3 regions of the Bacillus sp. Pc3 genome follow, and region 2 is predicted to be linked to each of the others. Evidence: predicted binding sites of a transcription regulator. Region 2 holds the regulator's gene; each other region holds the start of a gene.

Region 1 (4,922 bases), 810 kb from region 2:
AATAAGAGGGCGGGGAAAAGCTGGGTGACAAGGCTGTAGCCCATTAAAAGCAAGGTGACGATGGTATTTCCGCCTTTCAGCGTAAAATATACGGATATCAGCGCGATGACGGGTACGGCGTATTTTGCGAGCCGTGAGACTTTGTCGTCAGTCGTGCCGGGCAGAATGGCTTTGTACACATTTTTGGCGAACAGCGTGCTTGAGGCCATTAATATCATTGAACCGGGTACAAGCGCCGTCAGAATGCCCGCCGATCCGATCAGTCCGACAAACCAGGGATCAAAGGTTTTCACAGACAGCTTTAATAAGGCGAGATCCGTGTCCGCCCCTTTTAAACCGGGCACCTGCAGAATCGCCGCAAATCCGGTAAAGATGACAAACAGCAGGACGAGCTGATAAAGAGGCATGATGATCGCGTTTTTCCGAAACACCCGCGGATGCTCCGCCGAATAGGAAGCGGCAAATGTATGGGGCCACATATAAAAGCCGAGGGCGGTCAGCAAAACCGTTGAGCTGAACCAGGAAACGCTCTGTCCGGTTTCCGGCAGCGTGAGAAAACCGGGTTTTGCGGCGTCAATTTGTTTGAACATCTCCGTAAACCCGCCATAGTAATGAATGGGCAGATAAATGCCTAAATACAGGACGATGCCTAAAATCATGATATCTTTAACGACTGATATCCACGCTGAACCGTGGATTCCTGATATCATCACATAAATCGTGATGGAGACAGCGCCGATCCAGACAGCGGCGGAGGGCGGAATCTGTCCGTATGACGTTGCTGAAACAATTAATCCGAGCCCTTTCAGCTGCAGGACGAGATAGGGGATGAGGGATGCGATGCCGACGAGCGATACGAGAATGCCGAGGAGCGGGCTGTTGTATTTTGAAATAAAAAAATCTGATTGCGACATCAGTTTGTGTTGTTTGGCGTAAGTCCACACGGCTGGCAGAAGCCAATATGACAAAATGTAGGCAAGGCAGCCGTACGCGATAATATAAAAGGCGGGGCCTCCTTTTCCGTAAGCCCATCCGCTTCCGCCGAGGAATGTAAAGGTCGTGTATATTTCTCCCGCCATTAATAAAAAGACAAACATCGTGCCGAAGCCGCGTCCGCCCACTGTCCATTGTTCAAGGTCCATATGTTTTCCTTTTCGGGCCCGGATTCCGAGATACACACAAAACAGGAGCACGGCGGCCATTACGGGAAATGCTGCGTTCATTCCGCCTCACCCGCCTTGTTTTCTTTGTCCAATTTGTAAACGGCGGCCATCAGAACGGAAGTCAGCACCGCCCAGATGACGACATACGCGAGAATGAAAGGCATTCCGAAAACATAAGGCGTCACCCGGTTGGCAAATGGAATGCCGGCGAGAATTCCGAAAAAGGGCAGGGCGGCGAGAACATGAATCAGTTTCATAACATTCCTCCTTTTCATTGAAAACAGCGTGTCCCGATTATAAAGAAAATCATGTCGAATGTATAGTGTGAATAGTCTGAAATTTATCAGCTGAAAAGGAAAAGCAGTCCCGGCTGCTTTTTAAATGGTCGCAAGAGACAGGTAATATTCTAATAAGGCGGTTACCTGTTCCCGTATTCTCGGGTTGAAATAACGGTGTTTTTCTTCATAGCCGTTAATGGTGCATATATAAAGCGTAAATGCTTCGTCTCTTTCCGCTTCGTATATTTTAATTTTACGCTTTCTTAACTCTTTTCGAACATCACTCAAATCCTTTTGTGCTAATTTTAAAGAGCAGCTGATAAGCTGTTTATAGGGTTGTTTTAATTTGAACGGGCACGAATCAAGCGCTTCGAGGTCCCGGTTCAGGATGGCAGCCGCCATGGGCAGAAACAGCCCTTTTTCGATGAGATCGCGGGTGCCGCTCCGGATGTCAGGCATAAATACTCCTTCTTTCTTAAAAAAGAGAACGTTTGTTCTTATTTTATACTCGCTTACACGATATTTCAAGTCGGAAAATTCGTAAACATTTTCGTTTTTTGGAGATAATGTGTAGAATAAGGATAGACAAACTCGTTAAGGAGTATAAACGTTGGAGCAATTTTTATCATATTTGACTGAGGAACAGCTGACGGAATGGTTCCAAAGCTATAGAGCTTTCGGCCCGGCGGCTGCGGTTGCACTGCCTTTTATTGAAGCGTTTCTTCCGTTTTTGCCGCTTGTTGTATTTGTGGTGGCGAATACGAATGCATTTGGGTTATGGGAAGGTTTTTTTCTGTCGTGGCTCGGATCTGCGGCAGGATCGATGCTGATGTTTTATGCCGTCCGCCGTTTCGGACAGAAAAGAGCTTTCAGTTTCATCCGCAGGCATCAGACCATAAGGCGGATGATGCTTTGGGTTGAGCGGCACGGTTTCGGTCCGCTGTTTATTTTACTTTGCTTCCCCTTTACGCCGTCCGCTGCGGTTCATATCGTTGCCGGCCTGTCACGGGTCGGGGCGCTGCAGTTTATATCAGCAGCCGCTATGGGGAAAATGGTCATGATTTTTATGATCAGCTTTATCGGATATGATCTACATGCACTCATGACACAGCCTTTCAGGATGGCGGGCGCCATAATGGTGATCGCGGTGCTGTGGTATGCCGGAAAGCATATCGAACGGCGGTTACAGACGAGAATCAGTCAGCATGAGAAAGACGGAGGGAGACAGGAATCTTGAAAAAACGATTTTGGTTTATAGCTGGCGTGCTTATCGTTGTTTTGGCCATACAATTAAAGAATGCCATTTTTATTGATTATAAAGTCGAAGGAATCAGCATGAATCCGACCTTTAAACAAGGAAATGAGCTGATGGTCAACAAGTTTTCCCATCGTTACAAAACGATCCGCCGTTTCGATATTGTCCTGTTCAAAGGCCCGCACCGCAAAGTGCTGATCAAACGTGTCATCGGGCTCCCCGGCGAGTCAATCGCATACAGGGAGGATCAGCTGTATGTGAATGGAAAACGGGTGGCGGAACCGTTTTTAAAACCCTTAAAGTCATCATTGTCCGCCGGGAGCCATGTGACCGGTGATTATACGCTGAAGGAAACGACCGGGCGCAAAAGCATACCGAAGGGACAATACTTTGTTATTGGCGACAACCGCATATACAGCCTCGACAGCCGTCATTTCGGTCCGATTAAGGATAAAGACATTGTCGGAGTCATCAGTGAATCAGACGCCAAGTAAACGGCGTCTTTTTTTTCGGAAATGATTGTAAAAAAGCAGAGGGAAGACTATAATGAAAATTGTTACGCGCGAAACAAAAAGGAGGCGTTTTATTTTTTGGTGATTTTGTTACGTGTGCAACAAAAAATATGAAAGAGGGCTGATGAGATGAAAACACAGGCTGCCATTATCGGGGGAGGTCCGGTCGGACTTATGCTTGCATCAGAACTGGCGCTGGCCGGAGTGAAAACGACTGTTATTGAACGATTGAAGAAGACGGTGCCATATTCCAAAGCGCTTATCATGCATCCGCGCACACTTGAGCTTTTTGCCATGAGAGGTATATTGGAACGCTTTTTGGAAAAAGGGACGAAGGTGTCTTCCGGCCATTTTTCCATGCTGGATACACGGCTGGATTTTTCTCGGCTGGATACGAAGCAGAATTATTCGTTAATGCTGCCTCAGGCAGAAACGGAGCGGATTTTGGAGGAGTATGCATCAAGTCTCGGCGCAGACATCATCCGCGGGGCGGAAGCGGTGGCTGTCACCCAGACGGATGACGGAGTGGAGACGGTGTTCCGGGACGAAAGCGGGATCCGCACTCTTCACAGCTTATATGCCGCGGGTACAGACGGAGCGGGGAGCATTGTCAGGAAACAGGCGGGCATCGCTTTTTCGGGCACTGATGCCGACTTAACAGGAACCCTCTGTGATGCCGCTTTGAAACATCCGCCCGAATCTTCCTTTTTGTCAACGTGCCGCCTGGAGGGATCGGTTGTGATTGTCCCTCTTACGGACGGACTTTTCCGCGTCCTCATCGTTTCTCCGCACGCTCCGCAAAAGCGGAAGGAAGAGCCGGTCACCGAAAATGAGCTGAAAGAAGACCTGCGGCGGATATGCGGCACTGATTTCGGATTGGGTGATCCGGTATGGACGTCGCGGTTCGGCAATGCCGAGCGTCAGGCTGAGCAGTACCGATCAGGCCGGGTTTTTGTGGCCGGTGATGCGGCGCACATTCATTTTCCCGCAGGCGGCCAAGGGCTGAACACGGGGCTTCAGGATGCCTTCAACCTCGGCTGGAAGCTGGCGGCGCAAATGAAGGGGAAAGCGGCGCCTTATCTTCTGGACAGCTATCATCAGGAAAGGCACAGCACAGGAAAAGAAGTATTGCACAATATAAAAACCCAGATAAAGCTCATGGATTTTACCGAGTCGGGGATGGCATTAAGAGAAACGATGGCCGCTTTGCTGGATTTTCAGGAGTCCAACCGTTTATTGGCGGGAAAAGTATCCGCGCTTGATCTGCATTATGAACCGGATGCGGAGCTGCCGCCGCATATCCTGAACGGAAAACGCCTGCCGGATATCGAATTGACCCTTCATGACGGGCGGCCGGCCCGGCTGTATGATTTTCTTCATAAGGGCGCCTTTGTGCTTTTGTCATTAAGAGGGAGCATTCCCGCCGGTATTGATACGGACAGCGTGGCAGCTGTCAGGGCGGAGCTTGCTGAAACACGTGCCGATTGGGATGACGTCCACGCCGTTTTCATCCGGCCGGACGGCCACGCGGCATGGGCAGCCGGCGGCTCGGGACGTGAAGCGGAAGAAGCTGTTCTGGCCGGTTTGGAGAGATGGGGATTCATCTGATACCCTTTTATGCGCCTGTGTGATTGTTTCTTGTGTAACAAAACGTTATAGTAAAAGAAACAATCAATACGGAAGGGTGATTCAGCAGTTGGACAGAAGACAGCCA
Region 2 (4,922 bases):
ATCATAAAGAAATCAATGTCCGATGAGATGATCAAATATAAATGGATTGAAAAATGGGACGGAAAAACACCGAAAGCGACAGGCACAGACTCACTGCTGCAGCTGCCGCTGGACGATCAGAAGCAAAAATAAAAAGAGAAGGAGGCGATTGCCTCCTTTTTATGTTTTTTCCTGAGGGTCTTTTTCCGGCACTAATTCTTCAGACGCCTCGGTTTGATAGCTCCATAGCGTGCTATCCGTCTCTGTTGTGTCCTGATAATCTTCGGGAAGTACATATTGCTGCAAATACCGGTGAAAAAATGCCTCAAAAACAGAAATGCAAAGTGCAGAGATAACCGATGCCGCGGCAGGCGAGACATTAAATCCGCCAATGTTCATAAGGAATATCCATAATATAATGAATGAAATCCCGAAATCAGCTGCAACGGCTGTGAAATTGCTTGTTCTCGGCAGAATCATGCAATCACCCGCAAAATAAGTGATTAAACTTAAGATCACTGTAATAAACAGAACGTTTAAAAAGGTTACTTGGTACATAAGATCCAGAACAATGTACAGTAAAGCAAGTGTGAGCGCCGTTTTAGAAGCGAAAGCAATTACGTGTTTCATTTGAACCACCTTCGTTATTTCGTTTAGTCTTCATTGTAAGCAATCCGCAAATTTTTAAACTGGTATATAGTGGTTATAAAGTATACGTTTTAATAAAATGTGAATAGACATCACAGGATTCACAAGTTAAAATATGTAAAAAGGGGGATGCAAATGAAAAAATACTGGTTATGTATTGCTGTTTTTTTATTATGTTTTAGCGGAATACACTCAGCTGAAGCGGCTACCACTGAATTCGGATCAAAAACAAGCTTCACTTTGGAGGGAAATGCAAAAGAGTTTCATATTGAAAATCCGGGGGCTGTAGCTGCCGACGATTACTTTTTAGGATATAAGTTCACCATAATGAACAACTCTTCGTGCGGTTTAAGCATGAAACTCCAGCGGATGGCGCTGAACGGGAATTTTTATACATTAAGTTCTAAAAACTACAGCGGCAGCTGGTTAAACCTCAGTGCCCAGGATAAAAAATCAATTGATCCGTATCACAAATACAGAATTCTGGTTGAAAGTTCTTCAAACGTCTGTGGCCCCGTCTATATTAAAGGGTTTTACGGTGTAGAATATTATCATTTTGATTGAAAATAGATACTCGCTAAAGGCAGCGGGTTTTTTTATATTTAAATATAACTTATTACACTATGTACTAAATTTTCATAGATAAATTTTTATGCATCCGCCCAAAGGAAACATAAATAAAAGTAAATTCATCACGCACAAATATACAAAGTTAAAAAATGAATGAAAAGTTTCTCTAAGGAAACATTATTAGTTGACTTCAAAAGTGTGATGTCGGATAATAAGAATGTAAGTTTTTCCTCCTTAGCAGATTCGTTTCTTAAGCCAGGGCGAATCTGCTTTTTTTATGCAAAAAAAACCCCTCTTTAAGGGGTTTTTTACAATAAATGAAGTTTAATAGAATTAATGTACGGCTCTGAATACGCCGATAACTTTCCCCAAAATGCTTACGTTTTGCAGGATAATCGGCTCCATCGTCGGATTTTCCGGCTGCAGCCGCACATAATTGTCTTCTTTATAGAAGCGCTTGACCGTCGCTTCATCATCTTCGGTCATAGCTACGACGATTTCTCCGTTATTGGCCGTGTTCTGCTGTTTGACAATGACGTAATCTTTGTCAAAAATACCGGCGTCGATCATACTTTCTCCCATGATTTCTAACATAAAGACATGTTCGCCCGGAGGAACCATCCGGTCAGGAAGCGGAAAATACTCGTCGATATTTTCAACAGCCGTAATCGGAATACCCGCCGTCACTTTCCCGATGACCGGAACGTTTACGACCTGGCTTTTCGGAATGTGGACTTCTTCTTCATCCAATACCTCAATCGCCCTCGGTTTAGTTGGGTCCCGTCTGATCAGGCCTTTTGTCTCCAGCCGCGCCAAATGGCCGTGCACGGTTGAACTGGAAGCCAGTCCTACTGCTTCTCCTATCTCTCTTACAGAAGGCGGATATCCTTTCGTTTTTACCTCTTCTTTAATAAAACGCAGGATATCAAGCTGCCTTTTTGATAGCTTCGTCATATTTCGCACCTCAAAACGTCGATTTTAAGTAGATTATAGCATGATTTTCCTGACAGTACAAACATAGGTTCGAAAAAAACGATTGACAGAAACGTTTGTTCGTATATACTGAAAGGTATAAAAAGCGAACAAACATTCTTATCGGAGGTTGTTTACATGGCGAAAGAATCTATTATATTTGTAGGGCTGTTTACTGCGATTTTAAGTGCCGCTATTTTACTTGTCTCATGTGCGGGAAATGATCAGTCCCTCAGCCAATATGTTAAAATAAAGGTTCAGGACGGCGATACACTCTGGTCACTTGCGGATCATGTAGCAGAAAAGAAACACATTAATAAAGAAGATTTCATTGAGTGGGTGACGGAGAATAATCATCTCCAAACTGCTGATATAAAGCCCGGAGACGAACTTATTCTTCCGGTTAAGAAAAAGCATCCGGCCGTATATCAGCTGGCCATTGTCAATTAGAGAGGAAAGAGAGAAATGAAGGCACTCATTTATGCCCGCGTAAGCACAAACAAAGAACAGCAGCAAACGTCATTAAAAAGACAGGAAGAGGAGCTCAGTGAGATCGCTGCTGCAAACGGCATGGAAGTCGTGAAAGTCATTTCTGAGAAAGCCAGCGGTTACGAAATGGATCGCGACGGAGTATTTGAAATGCTTGATGAAATTAAAAAATCACATATTGACGCGATATTGGTGCAGGACGAAACGAGATTAGGAAGAGGAAACGCCAAGATTGCGCTTTTGCATTGCATTTACAGGGAGAACGTAAAAATATATACGACGGCTCATAAAGGTGAACTGGAGCTTTCCGAAGCTGATTCGATGGTACTCGAAATCGTCAGTATTGTTGAGGAATATCAAAGGAAAATTCACAATATGAAAATCCGGCGGGGAATGAAAAGAGCCGTGAAAAACGGCTACAAACCTGAACGGAATCTGAAAAACAGACATGAAAACAGCGGAAAAGAAAAAAAAGAGGTTCCGGTTTCGGAAATTATCAGGCTGAGAGCCAACAAGCTTACCTTTGCAGAAATCGCAGCGACCTTAAGGGGATTCGGCTACGATGTGTCCAAAGCCACGGTTCACCGGCGGTTTCAGGAATATACCGCAGACACAGAAGGCAGCTGACGCGCATCAGTTGTAAAAAAGACTGCGTTTTAGTAGTATATAATCAACACGCACCAAAGGAGCTTATTATGATTTCTAAAGAAAAAATCGCAAGAATTAACGAATTGGCTCAAAAAGCTAAATCAAACACGATAACGGATGAGGAAAAAGCTGAACAGCAAAAGCTTCGCCAGGAGTATTTGAAAGGATTCCGCTCCTCAATGAAAAATACGTTAAAGAGCGTAAAAGTGATTGATCCGGAAGGCAACGATGTCACCCCTGAAAAATTAAAAAGAGAACAACAGAAAAATAATCTTCATTAAACAGAAAGAATACGGCAATACGTATTCTTTTTTCGTATATACTAATATCAGGCTGTGCTTTACGACAATTTTCAACAAGTTTATCTCAAATTTAAGCTGAAAGAGTTGAGAAAAAGTCAGCATCGCTTTATGATGAAAAGGTACAACAATAAGGAAGGGGATTATAATGGATACAATTGAAAAGAAATCAGTTGCCACCATTCGTACACTATCTATAGACGCAATTGAAAAAGCGAATTCCGGACATCCGGGCATGCCGATGGGAGCCGCTCCGATGGCATATACGCTGTGGACGAAATTTATGAATGTAAACCCGCAGAATCCGGGCTGGTTTAACCGCGACCGCTTTGTTTTATCAGCAGGCCACGGTTCAATGCTTTTATACAGCATGCTGCATTTAAGCGGATATGACCTCAGCATTGAAGACTTGAAACAGTTCCGTCAATGGGGAAGCAAAACACCGGGACATCCGGAGTTCGGGCACACAGCCGGAGTAGACGCAACGACCGGGCCGCTTGGACAGGGTATTGCAATGGCAGTGGGAATGGCAATTGCAGAACGCCATCTGGCTGAGACATATAACCGTGATTCTTTCAACGTAGTTGATCATTATACATACAGTATTTGCGGAGACGGTGATTTAATGGAAGGCATTTCTTCCGAAGCCGCTTCTCTTGCAGGCCATCTTGAATTAGGCCGCCTGATCGTATTATACGATTCTAATGACATTTCCTTAGACGGCGATTTAGACCGTTCTTTCTCTGAAAATGTAAAGCAGCGTTTTGAAGCAATGAACTGGGAAGTTCTTTATGTTGAGGACGGAAACAACATCGCTGAATTGACGGCTGCAATTGAAAAAGCGCGCCAGAATGATAAAAAACCGACTTTGATTGAAGTGAAAACCACGATCGGTTTCGGCTCTCCAAACCGTGCGGGCACATCCGGCGTTCACGGCGCTCCGTTAGGACTAGAAGAGAGCAAGCTGACAAAAGAAGCGTATGCTTGGACGTTTGAAGAAGATTTTTATGTTCCGGAAGAAGTATACGGGCATTTCAATCAAGCTGTAAAAGAAGCCGGCTCGAAAAAAGAACAGGAATGGAATGAACTGTTCGCGGCTTATAAAGAAAAATATCCTGAGCTTGCTGAACAGCTGTCACTCGGCATGAAAGGCGAGCTTCCTAAAGACTGGGATCAGGAAGTTCCCGTTTATGAAAAAGGCAGCAGCCTTGCTTCCCGCGCATCTTCAGGTGAGGTGCTGAACGGGATCGCCAAGAAAATTCCTTTCTTTGTCGGGGGATCTGCTGACCTTGCGGGTTCAAATAAAACGACAATCAA
Region 3 (4,922 bases), 1.6 Mb from region 2:
TGATGAAGTTTGACACGCTCGATTTCGATGCCCATTACAGGGAATGCCTTCGTGCTCTCTTTGAGGCCGTATTCCAAAGCCGGCACAATGAGTGAGGCGAATAACGGGCTGACGGGGCCTTCTATATTGGCCTCCATATTGAGCCAAAAATCTTTCTGATCCCGGGGCGTCATGATAAATTCCCGTTCTTCGTCTGCCGCTTTCTGATCCTGCGCGATCGTTGTAATCGGCCGGGCCTGAAGCAGATACAGCTTATTTTCGGCAAATCCGAATTCGAGATCCACGGGATAACCGTACAGTTCTTCCGTCTTTATCGTCAGCATGGCAAGCTCTTTGATGCTCTCGTCATCAAGGCAGAAGCGGTTTCTCATGTCAGCGGTCGTCTCTTTTTCCGTCACGCCTTCGTCTTTAGAAACGATATACATTTCTTTTAAGCCGATTTCTTTTTCAATCTGAAATGTGTCTTTATTGACGATAAATGTGTCGGGCGTCACGCTGCCGGAGACGATTGCTTCTCCGAGACCGTAGCTCGCGCTGATCATCAGCTCTCCGTCATCGTGCGTGACGGGGTTGCGGCTGAAAATGACTCCTGAAACCTCGGAATTGATAAGCCCTTGCACGACAACGCCCATTAACGGTTCTGCGGTGTCATTGTTCATTTTCTCTTTATAACCGCTGACCCGCGCCGAGAAGAAGGAAGCCCAGCATTCTTTCACTTTTCCGAGAAACTCTTCTTCTGTTTTGATATTTAAATAGGTTTCGTACTGGCCCGCGAAAGAAGCCCCTTCAAGATCTTCGGACGCGGAGGAGGAACGTACGGCGACAGAGGCGTATGATTCTCTCAATTCATAAAACGACGCGGTCAGTTCCTCCCGAAGCTCTTTTGAAAACGTGCCGTTCATAATGGCGCGCTCCATCTGTTCCTGATCTGCTTGAAGCCCGTTGTCTTCCATAAAACGTGTCAGGGCATTCGTCTGAATGATGAAACCGCCGGGAACGGGCAGCCCGTTTTTCGTCAGTTTAATCAGGTTCATTCCTTTTGCTCCTGCAGAGCGGCTCGATTCTTCCGCTTTTTGAAATCGCACTGAATACATGCGGTATGACCCCCTTTTTTTCTTCATCCAAGAAAAATGATAGTAAACACTATCATTACATTGTAAAGAGGGAGGAAGAAACTGTCAAAGATACAAAGACCTAAACCTTCTCATCCTTTCGGCTGAAGAAAGGTAATTCGGTTCATCTGGTTAATGGTTCAATGGATTTATATTCACATTTTTTTTGACAGATGATTGAAGACTGCCGAAAAAGGGTATTGTGATAGCAGGGGAACGATTGTCCGATTCTTCATTTTTTACTATAATCAGATGAGATGAAGAATTCCCGAGGAGGGTTTTTGTGATTACAAAAGCCGTTTTTGCATTATGTTTCCCTTTTATGCTGGTCGTCCTTTTTACGCGCGTCACGTTTAACCACTATGTGGCGATCGCTCTCACAGCCGCACTGCTTTTCGCATCCTATTTAAAGGGTTACACCGAAACGTATTTTATCGTTGGATTGGATGTCGTATCGCTGGTGGCCGGAGGGCTGTACATGGCCAAAAAAGAAGCAGACAAAAAGAAAGACAATGCCTGACATGGTGAATATGAAATAGAATGCCTGCTTTTACGCCATAAAAGCAGGTTTTTTATACAAAAATTGACTTGGTAAAAATAAACCATCGAACTTTAGTTCGTATTTTTAGTGATTTTGCCCGTCATTGTGTTACTATATCAATAGGAAGATTTCGTAAAGAAACGGAGGCTTTTTTGTGAAAGATCGTTTTGAGTTAGTCTCGAAATATCAGCCCCAGGGAGATCAGCCGCAAGCGATTGAGAAGCTTGTCAAAGGCATACAGGAAGGCAGAAAACACCAGACTCTCCTGGGTGCGACAGGGACGGGCAAAACCTTTACCGTGTCCAATCTGATTAAAGAAGTGAATAAACCGACACTGGTCATTGCCCATAACAAAACCCTTGCCGGACAGCTGTACAGCGAGTTTAAGGAGTTTTTCCCGAACAACGCTGTCGAATATTTTGTCAGCTATTACGATTACTATCAGCCGGAGGCATACGTGCCTCAAACGGATACTTTTATAGAGAAAGACGCAAGCATTAATGATGAAATTGATAAACTGAGACACTCCGCGACATCCTCTCTGTTTGAACGGAGAGATGTCATTATTATTGCGAGTGTGTCATGCATATACGGTCTCGGTTCGCCTGAAGAATACCGGGAAATGGTCGTGTCGCTCAGACCGGAAATGGAGATTGAGCGGAACGAGCTGCTGAGAAAGCTTGTAGATATCCAGTATGCCCGCAATGATATCGACTTTCAGCGCGGGACGTTCCGCGTGCGCGGAGACGTTGTGGAAATATTCCCGGCTTCCCGTGACGAACATTGTATCAGAGTGGAATTTTTCGGAGATGAAATTGAGCGGATCAGAGAGGTCGACGCTTTGACCGGAGAAATTCTCGGCGACCGTGACCATGTCGCGATTTTTCCGGCTTCCCACTTCGTCACCCGGGCGGAAAAGATGGAAAAAGCGATTCTGAATATTGAACAGGAGCTTGAGGAGCGCTTGAAAGTCATGCACGAAAACGGCAAGCTCCTTGAAGCGCAGCGGCTTGAGCAGCGGACGAGATATGATCTTGAAATGATGCGGGAAATGGGTTTTTGCTCAGGGATCGAGAACTATTCAAGACATTTGACACTCCGTCCGCCGGGCTCTACGCCGTATACGCTGCTTGATTATTTTCCGGACGATTTTATGATTGTCGTTGATGAATCACATGTGACGATTCCGCAGGTGCGCGGCATGTTCAACGGTGACCAGGCGAGAAAACAGGTGCTTGTCGATCACGGGTTCCGCCTGCCGTCAGCGCTTGACAACCGTCCGCTCCGATTCGAGGAATTTGAGAAACACATGCACAATATCGTGTACGTGTCGGCGACTCCGGGACCGTATGAAATTGAGCATACGCCGGAAATGATCGAGCAGATCATCAGACCGACGGGACTCCTCGATCCCCTCATTGACGTCCGTCCGATCGAAGGACAGATTGATGATCTGATCGGCGAGATTCAGGCGAGGATAGAACGGAATGAACGCGTTCTCGTGACGACTTTAACGAAAAAAATGTCAGAGGATCTGACCGATTATCTCAAGGAAATCGGCATCAAGGTCAATTATCTGCATTCCGAGATTAAGACGCTTGAACGGATTGAAATCATCCGTGACCTCCGCCTCGGAAAACATGATGTGTTAATCGGCATCAACCTGCTGAGGGAAGGGCTTGATATTCCGGAAGTGTCACTTGTCGCCATTCTCGATGCGGATAAAGAAGGCTTCCTCCGTTCTGAACGTTCGCTAATTCAGACGATCGGACGGGCGGCACGAAACGCGGAAGGCCGCGTCATCATGTATGCCGATAAAATCACAAATTCGATGGAAATCGCGATTAATGAAACGAAGCGCCGCCGGGAACAGCAGGAGCGCTTTAACGAAATTCACGGCATTACGCCGCAAACGATCAATAAGGAAATCCGCGATGTGATCCGCGCGACGCAGGCCGCTGAGGATAAAGAAGAATATAAAACAAAAGCCGCGCCTAAACTGGCGAAGATGACGAAGAAAGAACGCCAGAAAGTCGTTGAGCAAATGGAGCACGAAATGAAAGAAGCGGCCAGAGCGCTTGATTTCGAGCGGGCGGCAGAGCTTCGTGATTTACTGTTAGAGCTTAAAGCGGAAGGATGATGAACACATGGCAATTGACCGGATCGAGGTGAAAGGCGCAAGGGCGCACAATTTAAAAAACATTGATGTAACGATTCCGCGGGATCAGCTCGTCGTCGTGACGGGGCTGTCCGGATCGGGAAAATCATCCCTTGCCTTTGACACCATTTACGCGGAAGGACAGAGGCGGTATGTTGAATCGCTTTCTGCCTATGCGCGCCAATTTTTAGGGCAGATGGATAAGCCGGACGTTGATGCGATCGAAGGGCTTTCTCCGGCGATCAGCATTGATCAGAAAACGACGAGCCGCAATCCGCGGTCAACCGTCGGAACGGTAACGGAGATTTATGATTATCTCCGGCTGCTGTACGCGAGAGTCGGGAAGCCTCACTGCCCGGAGCACGGCATTGAAATTACGTCGCAAACGATTGAACAGATGGTTGACCGGATTCTTGAATATCCGGAGCGGACGAAGCTTCAAGTGCTTGCGCCGATCATTTCAGGCAGAAAAGGCGCCCATGTCAAAGTGCTTGACCAAATCAGAAAGCAAGGTTACGTAAGGGTGCGGATTGACGGAGAAATGGCCGAGCTTTCTGACGATATTGAACTTGAAAAAAACAAAAAGCATTCCATTGAAGTAGTCATTGACCGGATCGTTGTCAAGGAAGGCGTTGCCGCCCGGCTTTCCGACTCGCTGGAAACCGCGCTCCGTTTAGGGGAAGGCCGTGTCATGATAGATGTCATCGGTCAGGAGGAGCTGATGTTCAGCGAGCATCACGCTTGTCCGCTGTGCGGTTTTTCTATCGGGGAGCTTGAACCCCGGCTGTTTTCGTTTAACAGCCCGTTCGGCGCCTGTCCGACTTGCGACGGTCTCGGCTTGAAGCTGGAAGTGGATCCTGAGCTCGTCATCCCCAATCCCGAGCTGTCATTAAAGGAACACGCCATCGCGCCGTGGACGCCGATCAGTTCACAATATTATCCGCAGCTGCTTCAGGCGGTCTGCCGCCATTACGGCATTGATATGGAGACTCCGGTCAAAGACCTGCCGAAGCATCAGCTTGATAAAGTGCTGTACGGCAGCGGCAATGAACGGATTTACTTTAAATACGAGAATGATTTCGGACAAGTGCGCGAAAATGAAATTGAATTT

The links. Region 2 encodes LexA, which represses DNA repair genes until DNA is damaged. Its sites were predicted from a motif close to CGAACATATGTTCG; they were not measured.
Region 1: SB24_RS04525 (YhjD family protein) is a predicted target of LexA. The motif match lies at 1,926-1,939, and genes of this name have one in related genera.
Region 3: uvrB (excinuclease ABC subunit UvrB) is a predicted target of LexA. The motif match lies at 1,719-1,732, and genes of this name have one in related genera.

The regions. Positions count from the first base shown of each region.
Region 1 covers NZ_CP010406.1:1,034,454-1,039,375, reverse strand. Annotated here, with positions in the region: gene SB24_RS04535 (sodium:solute symporter family protein) at 1-1,223, opposite strand, end outside; gene SB24_RS04530 (DUF3311 domain-containing protein) at 1,220-1,420, opposite strand; gene SB24_RS04525 (YhjD family protein) at 1,541-1,900, opposite strand; gene SB24_RS04520 (TVP38/TMEM64 family protein) at 2,052-2,678, shown strand; gene lepB (signal peptidase I) at 2,675-3,190, shown strand; gene SB24_RS04510 (monooxygenase) at 3,338-4,816, shown strand; gene SB24_RS04505 (MarR family transcriptional regulator) at 4,905-4,922, shown strand, end outside.
Region 2 covers NZ_CP010406.1:221,753-226,674, reverse strand. Annotated here, with positions in the region: gene SB24_RS00875 (prohibitin family protein) at 1-132, shown strand, start outside; gene SB24_RS00870 (YndM family protein) at 160-609, opposite strand; gene SB24_RS00865 (hypothetical protein) at 763-1,191, shown strand; gene lexA (transcriptional repressor LexA) at 1,531-2,151, opposite strand; gene yneA (cell division suppressor protein YneA) at 2,308-2,619, shown strand; gene SB24_RS00850 (YneB family resolvase-like protein) at 2,635-3,285, shown strand; gene SB24_RS00845 (DUF896 domain-containing protein) at 3,354-3,587, shown strand; gene tkt (transketolase) at 3,754-4,922, shown strand, end outside.
Region 3 covers NZ_CP010406.1:2,652,331-2,657,252, forward strand. Annotated here, with positions in the region: gene SB24_RS12565 (PEP/pyruvate-binding domain-containing protein) at 1-1,094, opposite strand, end outside; gene SB24_RS12570 (CsbA family protein) at 1,396-1,632, shown strand; gene uvrB (excinuclease ABC subunit UvrB) at 1,808-3,793, shown strand; gene uvrA (excinuclease ABC subunit UvrA) at 3,801-4,922, shown strand, end outside.